2 linked regions of the Lichenicola cladoniae genome follow. The protein of the gene in region 2 interacts with the protein of the main gene of each other region in a pairwise test. Links are inferred from orthologs where the notes say so. Each region holds a gene or a part of one and is shown on either strand. Other genes may lie near its edges.

Region 1 (6,229 bases), 2.8 Mb from region 2 along the record:
TGTTGCTCTGAGGTCGCAAGCTCGTCGATCGCACGTTTTGGTCGTCCCACACCGTTCCCGAGCACTAGAGGCGTACCTAATCAGAAGATCAAGCCTGAATAGCGCCGTCCAAACATGAACAGAGCATAAAGAGGCCTTTATATGCTTTTCGGTCGCAATTCGGGTGACAGCATTGGGGAATTTGAGACGAAGAAGAAGATGACTCTACTGGGTAGACATCAGCGTTATATTGTGCGGCGCACCCAGCCATGCGTGTGCCAGCGGCAACAGCGTGGCTTGGATGTCGCGATCGCCGTCATGTGGCCCGGATGCCCTTGGAGCACCGGTGGCGACATGCTAACGCCGCGTGACAATGACGCCTCCGCTCATCGCCGTGCTGAACGGCCCCAACCTCAACATGCTCGGTCTGCGCGAACCCGCCATCTACGGAAGGGCGACGCTCGACGATGTCGAGCAGATCTGCGTCCAGGCTGCCGAGCGCCTGGATGTCGCGATCGACTTCCGCCAGACCAACGGCGAGGGCGAGCTCGTGTCCTGGGTGCAGGAATGCCGTGGCCGCGCGCGCGGGATCCTGATCAACCCGGGCGCCTATACCCATACCTCTATCGCATTGCTCGACGCGCTGACGGCTGTCGCGTTGCCGGTCGTCGAGGTGCATATCTCCAACATCCACCGTCGCGAGGAATTCCGCCGGCACTCCTATGTCAGCCAGGCGGCTGTGGGCGTGATCTGCGGGCTCGGGGTGCGTGGATATGCGCTGGCGCTGACCGCGCTGGCCGACATCATCATGGACGAGGACGAACGATGAGCCGCCTGCCCGTCGACGTGGACGCGATCCGCGCACTGGCCCAGATCCTGACCGAGACCGGTCTGACCGAGATCGAGGTCGCGGAGAAGGACAGCCGCATCCGCGTGGTCCGCGCCCCGGCGCAGATGGTGCAGGCCTATGCCGCACCGTCCGGCCCCGGAACGGCGCTCGCACCGGCTGCAGGCCCGGCGATCGCGGATCCGGCCGACCTGTCCAAGCACCCGGGCGCGGTCACCAGCCCGATGGTCGGCGTGGCCTACCTGTCGCCCGAGCCGAGCGCGCCGGCCTTCGTAACCGAAGGCCATGCGGTCACCGCCGGACAGACGCTGATGCTGATCGAGGCGATGAAGACCTTCAACCAGATCAAGGCGCCGCGCGCGGGCACCCTGAAGAAGCTGCTGGTCACCTCCGGCTCGCCGGTCGAGTTCGGCGAAGTCCTGGCGGTCATCGAGTGATCGCCGCCTGATGTTCGACAAGATCCTGATTGCCAACCGCGGCGAGATCGCGCTCCGGGTGCTGCGCGCCTGCCGCGAACTGGGCATACGCACGGTCGCGGTTCATTCGACTGCCGACGCCGAGGCGATGCATGTGCGGCTGGCGGACGAGAGCGTCTGTATCGGCCCGCCGGCGTCGCGCGACAGCTACCTCAACATCCCGGCGATCCTGACCGCGGCGCATCTGTGCGGTGCCGATGCGATCCATCCGGGCTACGGCTTCCTGTCCGAGAATGCCGGCTTCGCCGAGGCGGTCGAGGCGCATGGCCTCACCTTCATCGGACCGTCGCCCGACCATATCCGGATGATGGGCGACAAGATCACCGCCAAGACCGCCATGCGCAGTCTCGGCGTGCCGCTGGTGCCGGGTTCGGACGGAGCGCTCGCCGACCTCGATGCCGCCCGCACGGTCGCGGCCGAGATCGGCTATCCGGTGCTGATAAAGGCCGCCGCCGGTGGTGGCGGACGCGGCATGAAGGTCGCCGAGACCGCGAACGATATCGAGGAAGCCTGGCGCGTCGCCCGCACCGAGGCCAAGGCCGCGTTCGGCAACGACGAAGTCTATCTCGAGAAGTATCTCGACAAGCCGCGCCATATCGAACTGCAGATCATGGCCGACAATCATGGCGCCGTAGTGCATTTCGGCGAGCGCGACTGCTCGCTGCAGCGCCGGCACCAGAAGCTGCTCGAGGAGGCCGGTTCCCCTGCCCTCACACAGGAGGAACGCCGCGCGATCGGCGAGACCGCAACCTCTGCTCTGAAGAAGCTCGGCTACCGCAATGCCGGCACGCTCGAGTTCCTGTACCAGGACGGCCAGTTCGCCTTCATCGAGATGAACACCCGGCTGCAGGTCGAGCATCCGATCACCGAGATGGTGTGCAACGTGGACCTGGTGCGCGAGCAGATCCGTATCGCCGCCGGCCAGCCGCTCGGCTACACGCAGGAGCAGGTCCGCTTCGAGGGCCATGCGATCGAGTGCCGGATCAACGCCGAGGACCCGGACACCTTCATGCCGACCCCCGGCCGCGTCACCGTGTTCCATCCACCGGGTGGCCTGGGTGTCCGGATCGATAGCGCGCTCTACGCCGGCTACGTGGTGCCGCCGTATTACGACAGCATGGTCGCCAAGCTGATCGTGCATGCGCCAACCCGTCCCGAGGCGATCGCCCGGATGCAGCGGGCGCTGGACGAGTTCGTGATTTCGGGGATCAAGACCGTAATCCCTTTGCACCAGCGCATCCTTGCGGACCCGGAGTTCCGTGCCGGCGACTACACCATCCACTGGCTCGAACAGTTCGTCGACAAGCCGCACTAGGCGGTCGCTGAACATCGGCGCGATGGACACGCCGTTCTGCCTGGTATCGACCGCCGAGCGGCCATCGATCCGAACCGTGCGCCGATGCTTATCTGCGCTGCCCTGAGCGGGTAGTAGCCGCAAGCCGCGTACCTGTTCACGACCATCGTCGTGATACAGCGTCTGATCCGGACGGCGCCAACAGCGCGATCAGGGTTTCATTCAATGGGCTGGCCGCTGGCCGCTACTCGGCGGCGTCGGCCTGCTCGGCGTTCTCGATCTCGGCTTCCTCGCGGCCGGCGACACGCGGCGTCATCCGGTTCCAGGCGTCGAGGGCGGCTATCTTGTAGGCCTCCGCGAGCGTCGGATAGTTGAACGTGTTCTCGAGGAAATAGTCGAGCGTACCGTGCAGGTTCAGCACCGCCTGTCCGATATGCACGAGTTCGGTCGCACCCTCGCCGACGATATGCACGCCGAGCAGTTTCCGCGTCTTGAGCGACACGATCATCTTCAGCAGGCCGCCCTGCAGACCCATGATGTGGCCACGCGACGTCTCGCGGAAGCGCGCCACGCCGGTCTCGTACGGGATGTGGCGGCTCCTGACTTCCTCCTCGGTCATGCCGACGGTCGAGATCTCCGGCACCGAATAGATACCGTAGGGGAAGAATCTCGGCGGCGGCGGCACGTTCTCGCCGAAGGCATGGCAGGCGGCGATGCGGCCCTGTTCCATCGAGGTTGAGGCGAGGCTCGGGAAACCGATCACGTCGCCCGTAGCATAGATGTGCGGCACGGCGGTCTGATACGTCGTGGGATCGACGGTGATCCTGCCCCGGTTGTCGACCGCGAGGCCGCAGCGATCGAGCTCGAGCGCCTCGACATTGCCCACGCGCCCAGCGGTGTAGAGCACCATCTCGGCGCGCACGCGCCGCCCGCCGGCAAGCATCACGATCGGCTGGCCATGCTCCATGTTGATGGTCTCGACCGGATCGCCCAGCCGGAACGTCACGCCGCGATCGCGGAGCTGGTGGACGAACTCGGCCAGCAACTCGCGGTCGATGAAGTCGAGGAAGCTGTCGCGCGGCTCGATCAGCGTGACCCGCACGTCGAGCGCGCTGAAGATCGTCGCATACTCGACGCCGATCACCCCGGCCCCGATCACCGCCAGGCTGTTCGGCAGCTTCTGCAGATTGATGATGCCGTCGCTATCGACCACCGTGGTGCCGTTGAACGGAACGCTGTCGGGCCGGTACGGCCGCGTGCCGACGGCGATCACGATCCTCTGCCCCCGCACCAGCTGGATCTCGCCGGCATCCAGGGTCACTTCGAGCGAGTGGCTGTCGAGGAAGCGCGCGGCGCCGTGCATCATGTGCACGTGGTTGCGGATGAACTGGTGCTTCAGTCCCTCGACCTCATGATCGAGCGTCTTCGTCAGGCGGATGGTCAGGTCGCCGGCGGCGATATCCTGCTTCACCCGGTAGGCGAGGCCGTAGAAGCCGCGCTCGCGCCAACCGGTCAGGTTGAGCACGGTCTCGCGCAGGGTCTTGGACGGGATCGTTCCGGTATGGACCGACACGCCGCCGAGCCGCGATGTCTTCTCGATGACCAGGACCGACTTTCCGAGCTTCGCAGCCTGAACTGCAGCACGGCGGCCGGACGGGCCGCTTCCGATGACGATCAGCTCGTAATCCTGGATCATGTCATGCTCCTTCGGGCGAAATACACCGTCAGCAAATAGATCCAGGATGCTTCAGGATTCGTAACTGACCAGCGCCGAGGTCGGCACGCCCAGCTTCTCCCGGCCCTTCAGGGACAGGATCTCGATGATGACGGCCGCACCGGTGACGTTGGCTCCGACCTTTTGCAGAAGCTGGATTGCCGCTGCGAGTGTCCCGCCAGTCGCCAGCAGGTCGTCCACCACCACCACGCGCTGGCCAGGCCGGATCGCATCGGCCTGGATATGAAGACTGTCCTGGCCGTATTCCAGCTCGTAATCGACCGAGACGGTACGGCCGGGCAGCTTGCCGGGCTTGCGCAGCATCAGGAACCCGCAGCCGAGCTTGCTCGCAAGCGGGGCCGCCATCAGGAAGCCGCGTGATTCGACACCCGCCAGCAGGTCGGGCTGGGCTGGTGCCACGGCATGCGCGAGCCGTCCCATCGCCACCTGCCAGGCATCGGCGTTCCGCAGCAGCGTCGAGATATCGTAGAACAGGATGCCGGGCTTCGGAAAATCCGGGATGCCGCGGATGTGCTCCTTGAGGTCCATTGCCTTCAAGTCCATTGATCGACAGAGCCCGGACCATGCCCGAAGCTCCCCTCCTCATGTGCAGCCGGGCTTTACCTGTTTCGAGGGGCATCGGCAAGAACGACGGCGCCCGGGCCCGGTGCGTCCCGCTATGCCGCCGCTGCCTTCCCCGAGCTGCGCAGTGTTTCATAAACTGCGCGGGCCAGTTGTTCGCGCCTGAACGGCTTTCCGATCAACATGCCCGCGGGCGCGCGGCGGCGATGCGAGACGGTACCGGTCTCGTCGCCGTAGCCGGACATGTAGAGGACACGGATACCCGGCCGCAGCTGCGCGGATCGTTCGGCCAGGGCGAACCCGTCGAGCGGACCGGGAAGCCCTATATCGGTCAGCAACAGGTCGATCCTGTCTGAACGGTCGCTCAGCATGCGCAACGCGACGCAGCCATCCTCGGCCTCGCAGACGCGATAACCCAGCGTGCGCAGCGTATCGGCGACGATCTTGCGCACGTCTGCCGAATCCTCGACCAGCAGGATCCGGCCCTCGCCGCGCGGAATCCCCGACGGACTTAGCGTCCGTGCGGAGGCGTCCGGGGCGTGACCGGCAGTGCGCGGCAGCTGTATCGTCACGGTGGTGCCGAGGCCCGGCTGGGATACCAGTCTTGCCGCCCCGCCGGACCGGCTTGCGAATGCGGAGAGGGTGGCCAGCCCGAGCCCAGTACCGCCACGATCGGCCTTGGTCGTGAAGAACGCCTCGAACGCCCGGGATGCCACCGCCTCGCTCATACCCTGCCCGGTATCGGCGAGGGACAGCTCGAAGACATCCGGCCGACCGCGAGGCGCCCGAGCCGCGGTGCCCACCGGGTCGGCCGCGCCGGCGGCCAGCCGGATCGCCAGCACACCGCCGCCCGGCATCGCATCTCGCGCGTTCAACGCCAGGTTCAGGATGGCACTCTCCAGCTGGATCGGGTCGATCGTCACCAGCCATTCGCCCTCCGGCAGATCCAGCAGGATCTCGATGCGCTCGCCGAGGGTGCGCCGCAGCAGCGGCATCAGATCGGGCAGCAGCAGCGCCAGGTCGACCAGCTCCGGCAGCAATGGCTGACGTCGGGCGAAGGCCAGCAACTGGCGGGAGAGCCCGGCTCCGCGATCCGCGGCCCCCGCCGCCTGGCCGAGATGCTGCCGCAATCCTGCATCGGTGGCGCCGGGCGACATCGACCCGAGTTCGAGTTGCACCGCCTCGATGTTGCCGACAATCACCGTCAGCAGGTTGTTGAAGTCGTGCGCGATGCCGCCGGTGAGCTGGCCGATCGCCTGCATCTTCTGTGACTGGAGCAGGGCGCGCTCGTTCTGGACGCGTTCGGTCATGTCGCCGATCGTCAGCACCAGCCCACC
Region 2 (5,516 bases):
GCTTGGTCCGCAGATAGGCCTGGTTGTAGGCGGTGGGCGCGGTTTCGAGCGACGGACTTGCGGCGACGGTGAAGCCGCGTTCCTCGAGAGCGGTGATCTTGGCAGGGTTGTTGGTCAGCAGGGCCAGCGTCTGCACCCCGAGGTGACGCAGGATCGCGGCGGCGACCGTCCAGTCGCGTGCGTCGGCCGCGAAGCCCAGCCGATGGTTGGCCTCGATCGTGTCCAGGCCCTGATCCTGCAGCTCATAGGCACGGACCTTGTTGGCGAGGCCGATGCCCCGGCCTTCCTGGTCGCGCAGATAGACCAGCACGCCGGAGTCGGCGCTGGAGATGCGGTCCATCGCCGCATGCAGTTGCGATCCGCAGTCACACCGGAGCGAGCCGAACACGTCGCCGGTCACGCACTCGGAGTGCAGCCGGACCAGCGGCGGGCGAGTGGCCGGAGCCTGGCCGGGATTGCCCTTGACCAGCGCCAGATGCTCGGCGCCGGCCGTATCGCGGAACGCATGCATCTCGAAGACGGCGGTACCATCGGTCCCGAACGACCCGACCGGCAGGCTGGTGGTGGCGATATGGGTAACGACCGGCTCGGACAGATATTCGACGAGTTCGGCGATGGTCACGATCGGCATGCCATGCTCGATGCCGAACGCGCGTAGCTCGGGCATCCGCGCCATGTCGCCGCCGGCGCTCATGACCTCGCAGATCACCGCCGCCGGCCGCAATCCTGCCAGGCGCGCCAGGTCGATCGAGCCCTCGGTGTGGCCGGTCCGGGCCAGCACCCCCCCCTTCACGGCGCGCAACGGGAACACGTGACCGGGCGAGATCAGGTCGCCCGGCACGGCCTCGGCTGCGACCGCCGCCTGGATGGTGCGGGCGCGGTCATGCGCGGAGATGCCGGTGGTGACGCCTTCGGTGGCTTCGATCGAGACGGTGAAGGCGGTGGTCCGGGGCGCCCGGTTGTCGACGACCATCATCGGCAGGGCAAGCTGCTCGACCCGAGCCTCTTCGAGCGCCAGGCAGACCAGTCCGCGGGCATGGGTGACCATGAAGTTGATGGCCTCCGGGGTCGCGAACTCCGCCGCGATGACCAGGTCGCCCTCGTTCTCGCGATCCAGGTCGTCGGTCATGATGACCATGCGGCCGGCACGCAGCGCCTCGATGGCCGCTTCGATGGACGGTGTCAGGGGTTTCGAGGTCATGCGTCATCATCCCACTGGGTGTTCGAAGTATCTGAAAGCTCGGGCAGCAGCGACAGCGGCGACACCTCGCCTGCCCGCCGGGGCGACAGGCTGACATCGAGCCGGTCGACCGGATCATGCCGGGTCGGGTCCGCCTGGGTGATCGTCAGCCAGTCGTCCCAGAGCCCGGCTTCGCGCAGGCTGGCCAGCACGGATGGGCCGGCCTCGACCATCGCCCACATCACGCCGGCCTCGCCCAGCGTCGGCAGCACTTCATCGAGCGAGCGGATCGACCGCACGTCGAAGCCACGCGCGCCGGCCGCCTGGATGGTCTCGGCGGACACCCGGTCGCCGCGCCCGAGTATCGCCAGGATCCGGCGCCGGCCGGGGTGGTCGGGCAGATGGCGAACGGTAAAGGATGGATCGTCGGCGAGGATGGTGCCGGTGCCGGTGATGATCGCATCGGTGCAGCGACGCAGCCGATGCGCCAGACGCAGCGAGGCCGACGAGGTGAAGGTGCTGGCGCCGCGCGGAGGGATCATGCTTCCCGACGCGTCGAGCGCCTGCTTGACGGTGATCCAGGGGTGGCCGGTGATCGCACGGCACCGGAACGGCGCGATGAGGGCCTGGCAGGCACGGGACAGCGCATCGTCCGGACCGTTCAGCATGTGGACGGCGATGCCGGCATCGCGCAGCCGTTCGGCACCATGGCCGGTCACCAACGGATTGGGGTCGGCGCTGCCGATCCAGACGGTGCGGACCGGGCTGGCGAGGATGGCCTCGGTGCATGGACCGGTGCGGCCGGTATGATTGCAGGGCTCGAGCGTGACAACGAGCGCGGCCGCCTGCGCCGTCAGGCCGGCCTGTTCGAGCAGGCGCAGCGCCTGGGCCTCGGCATGGGAACCGCCGGCACGCTGATGTGCGGCTGCCACCAGGACGCGGCCGGTCGCATCCAGGATGGCGCAGCCGACCGGCGGATTGGGCGTGGTGGCACCGATGAACGCGCACGCCGCCTCTATCGCCGCCCGGAAGCCGGCTTCGACTCCAGGTGGTCGTTGCGAGGCATCCGAACCCGGGCCTAGCGGTGGAGGTCGTGACAGCGGCGCCGCAAGCATAATCAATCGAATCCCGTCCTGACGGACGTGACTCAGGGCACAGCTTTCCGGTCATGCCACTCCGTTGCCGGAACGGCAGTCTCGTCAGCGTTCTCTCCCATCCGGACTATACCGTCGGCTCCGGGATCTCACCGGATCTGCTCGACCCTGCTGCGTAGCCCAGCAGGCGCTCGCGGGCTGATGAAACAAACGGTCAGACCGCCTGCCTTCAAATACCGCCGGTGGGGAATTTCACCCCGCCCTGAGAACATCTCTGGTGCGATTATGGATAGTCCGGCGCCGATCGCCAAGTGGGCCACCTACTCCCGCGTGTAGGCGCTGGGACCGCGGGACCGGGATCAGCCTCTCCAACGGGACGATCTCGCTGCGGCAGCGGTCGCGGACGGCGTGGCGTCCCTGACAATGATCCGGGCGCGCGTGCCTGTCGGGCCTGCAAGGCGACAAGGTCGACCGCTGGCGGATCGGTGCCGGCGCCACCATGTCCTGTCGGGTGCAGGCCGATGGCGCATGTTCGTATGCGGACGGACCGGATTTAGCCGCGATGGTGGAGAGCAGGCCGGATGTATAGCGGGATTTCACAGGCCGTGGTTCCGGTGATGGAGCGTACGCCCGGCGACGGCAGCACCAGCTACGTGCTGCGCCTGCCCGAGCCGTTGCTTGAGGGATTGAAGCTCGGCGCCAGCGTCAACATCGACGGGGTCTGCCTGAGTGCGGTCACCATCGACCATGACCTGGTTTCGTTCGACGTCTCCGACGGCACCATGGCGATCACCAACCTGGGTGACCGCGCCGTCGGCAGCCGGGTCAACGTCGAACGCTCGCTGAAGAGTGGCGAGGAGAATGGCGGCCATGCGGTAACCGGCCATATCACCGGCACCGCTCCGATTACCGGCATCAATACCGGCACCGGGGCGCTGTATCTGCGGGTCGCGATCCCGGAGGCGCACCGCAAATACGTGTTCGTGCGGGGTTACCTGGCGCTTAACGGCTGCAGCCTGACGGTTGCCGAGGCTGACGAGGCCACCGGCGAAGTGAAGATCAACCTGATCCCGGAGACGGTGCGCCAAACCAGCCTGGCCGACTACCGGGTGGGCGATCGCATCAACTACGAGATCGAACTGCAGACCCAGATCATGGTCGACACGATCGAGCGGTGCATCCGCCAGTCGCTCCAGCGCAGCTGACGAACCGCTCTTTCGCGCGCCTGGCACAGTCCCGGACGGCCTCCCGGCGGTTCCTGCTGCTCTACGGACCGAACGGGTCTCGTCGCGGCCGGGATCGGTGACGATGGCCTGTCCACGCTAGATATGTCGGAATGTCGACCAGCAGGCCGAAATCACGCCGACTCTTCGCGAGCATCACGGGACCCGCGCGCCATGAACATCCCCCAGCCGACCCGGTTCGGACTGCCCTCCGATACGGGGGCGAAGGATTTCGGCCTGTTCCTGCCGGTTGCCAACGGTGGGTGGATCCTGTCCTCCACCACGCCGGTCATCGACGGATCGTACGAATACAACCGCAGGGCCGCATTGCTGGCCGAAGCGATCGGCCTCGACTTCGTCATGTCGATGGCGAAGTTTCGTGGCTACGGCGGCAGGACCGATCATTGGCGCACCTCCCTCGACAGCACGGTGCTGATGTCGGCGCTTGCGGCACAGACCAGCCGGGTAAAAATCTGGACCACCTTCCACACCCTGCTGCAGAACCCCGCGGTTGCCGCCAAGATGATTGCGACCCTCGACCAGGTGAGCCATGGCCGCGCCGGGCTCAACGTGGTTCCGGGCGCCTTCAAGGGCGAGTTCGCGCAGATGGGCGCCTGGCCCGATAACGTGAATCATGACGACCGCTACGAGCTTGCCAGCGAATGGCTGCGGGCGGTCAAGAGCCTGTGGACCCAGCCTTCGACGACGCAACGCGGGCGGTACTTCAATCTCGAGGATTGCCACTCCGATCCAAAGCCGGTGCAGTCGCCACGGCCGTTCATCGTAGCCGCCGGAATGTCCGAGCGCGGCATGCGGTTCGCGATCGAGGAAACCGATGCGATCTTCATCGGCGGCCGCGACGATGACGAGCTCCGCGCGACCAGCCTGCGCGCCAAGGAAATGGCGCATGAAGCCGGCCGCCGGCTGCGCACCTACGCCATGCTGATCCTGGTGATCGAGGATAGCGATGCCGAAGCGGAGGCGACCATCGCCCGGTTCCGCGACGGCTTCGACGAAGAAGCATTCTACGGGATGATGCGCTCCTACGGCATGATCGACGCCGAGATCGGCCGCGAGAACGCGTTCACCGCGCGGGCCCGCACCGGCATCACCGCGCCGCATGCCGCGGGCAGCCCTGAGACGATCACCCGCCGTATGACCGAGCTGATCGAGCATTGCGACCTGGACGGCATGATGCTGATCTTTCCGGACTACCTGGACGGGCTCGCCCGCTTCGGCGCCACGATCCTGCCGGCGCTGCATGCCCGGTTCGGTCAATGACTGGAAGCCTGATGCGCCCCCCCTGCACCCTGTCGTTCGATTACATGATCGGAATGGTCGGCAGTTTAATAAGATCCCTTCTTCGGTCTCCGATCTTCGAAGCAATTCCGTTCTAGAACTTGACTCCGGCACCTAGGAATATCGAGCGTTCGGGCTGCGTCCAGAACAACGGCATGTTGGCGGCGACAGTGTAGCCCGCCAGACCATTGATCCTGCGGCTGTCGAGCAGGTTGAAAATCTGTGCCTTGATCTCGATCGGTGCGGCACCCCGGCGAGCCAGGGTCGTGGCGGCGGAAATATCGAGCTGGTTGGTGGGGTCGATCCATTGCGCACGCCCGACATCGCCATAGGAGCCGCCGACCCAGCGATCGATGACCGACGCGCTCACCCCGTTGCGGGCATAGGTCAATCCGGCGGCAAGCGTTGCCTGGGGTGTCGTCGGCGCCGGACCCGAGACACCGCCGGCGCTCGCAGATTGATGTGCCTGGTTGAGCGAACCGCTTCCATACAGGCTCAGTCCGAACCCGAGCTGACGGGAGCCCTCCGCCTCGATGCCGCGATAGACGATGCGCCCTTCCGCGAAATCCTCGCTCTCTCCGCCCACAGTCCGTACGCCCACGGCATTGTCGAAAACGATCTCGTAGAGGTCGGCCGCGATCGCCAGTCCCGGTCCGGACCACGTCGCGCCGACCTGGAAATTCCAGGTATTCTCCGGCGATATAGCCGCCGTCCGCGGGT

What was found.
Region 1: the proteins of ribD (region 2) and accC interact in binary tests that used the Escherichia coli proteins (3 or more experiments, as listed by UniProt). The link is inferred for Lichenicola cladoniae from one-to-one orthologs.

Annotation. Positions count from the first base shown.
Region 1 is NZ_CP053708.1:3,257,753-3,263,981, forward strand. Bases 494-3,445 are described here. They hold accC (acetyl-CoA carboxylase biotin carboxylase subunit), read left to right. Parts: upstream 494-1,273; coding sequence 1,274-2,617; downstream 2,618-3,445. Other genes in these bases: aroQ (type II 3-dehydroquinate dehydratase), read left to right, coding at 494-808; HN018_RS14820 (acetyl-CoA carboxylase biotin carboxyl carrier protein), read left to right, coding at 805-1,263; sthA (Si-specific NAD(P)(+) transhydrogenase), read right to left, coding at 2,841-3,445. Outside these bases: HN018_RS14810 (septal ring lytic transglycosylase RlpA family protein), read right to left, coding at 1-19; more of aroQ, read left to right, coding at 353-493; more of sthA, read right to left, coding at 3,446-4,292; HN018_RS14835 (adenine phosphoribosyltransferase), read right to left, coding at 4,344-4,859; HN018_RS14840 (ATP-binding protein), read right to left, coding at 4,988-6,229. UniProt on the Escherichia coli protein: This protein is a component of the acetyl coenzyme A carboxylase complex; first, biotin carboxylase catalyzes the carboxylation of the carrier protein and then the transcarboxylase transfers the carboxyl group to form malonyl-CoA.
Region 2 is NZ_CP053708.1:449,859-455,374, reverse strand. What follows is about bases 247-3,098. They hold ribD (bifunctional diaminohydroxyphosphoribosylaminopyrimidine deaminase/5-amino-6-(5-phosphoribosylamino)uracil reductase RibD), read right to left. Parts: upstream 2,296-3,098; coding sequence 1,198-2,295; downstream 247-1,197. Other genes in these bases: HN018_RS01905 (riboflavin synthase subunit alpha), read left to right, coding at 2,856-3,098; ribB (3,4-dihydroxy-2-butanone-4-phosphate synthase), read right to left, coding at 247-1,201. Outside these bases: more of ribB, read right to left, coding at 1-246; more of HN018_RS01905, read left to right, coding at 3,099-3,479; HN018_RS01900 (LLM class flavin-dependent oxidoreductase), read left to right, coding at 3,672-4,778; HN018_RS01895 (TonB-dependent receptor), read right to left, coding at 4,891-5,516. UniProt on the Escherichia coli protein: Converts 2,5-diamino-6-(ribosylamino)-4(3h)-pyrimidinone 5'-phosphate into 5-amino-6-(ribosylamino)-2,4(1h,3h)-pyrimidinedione 5'-phosphate.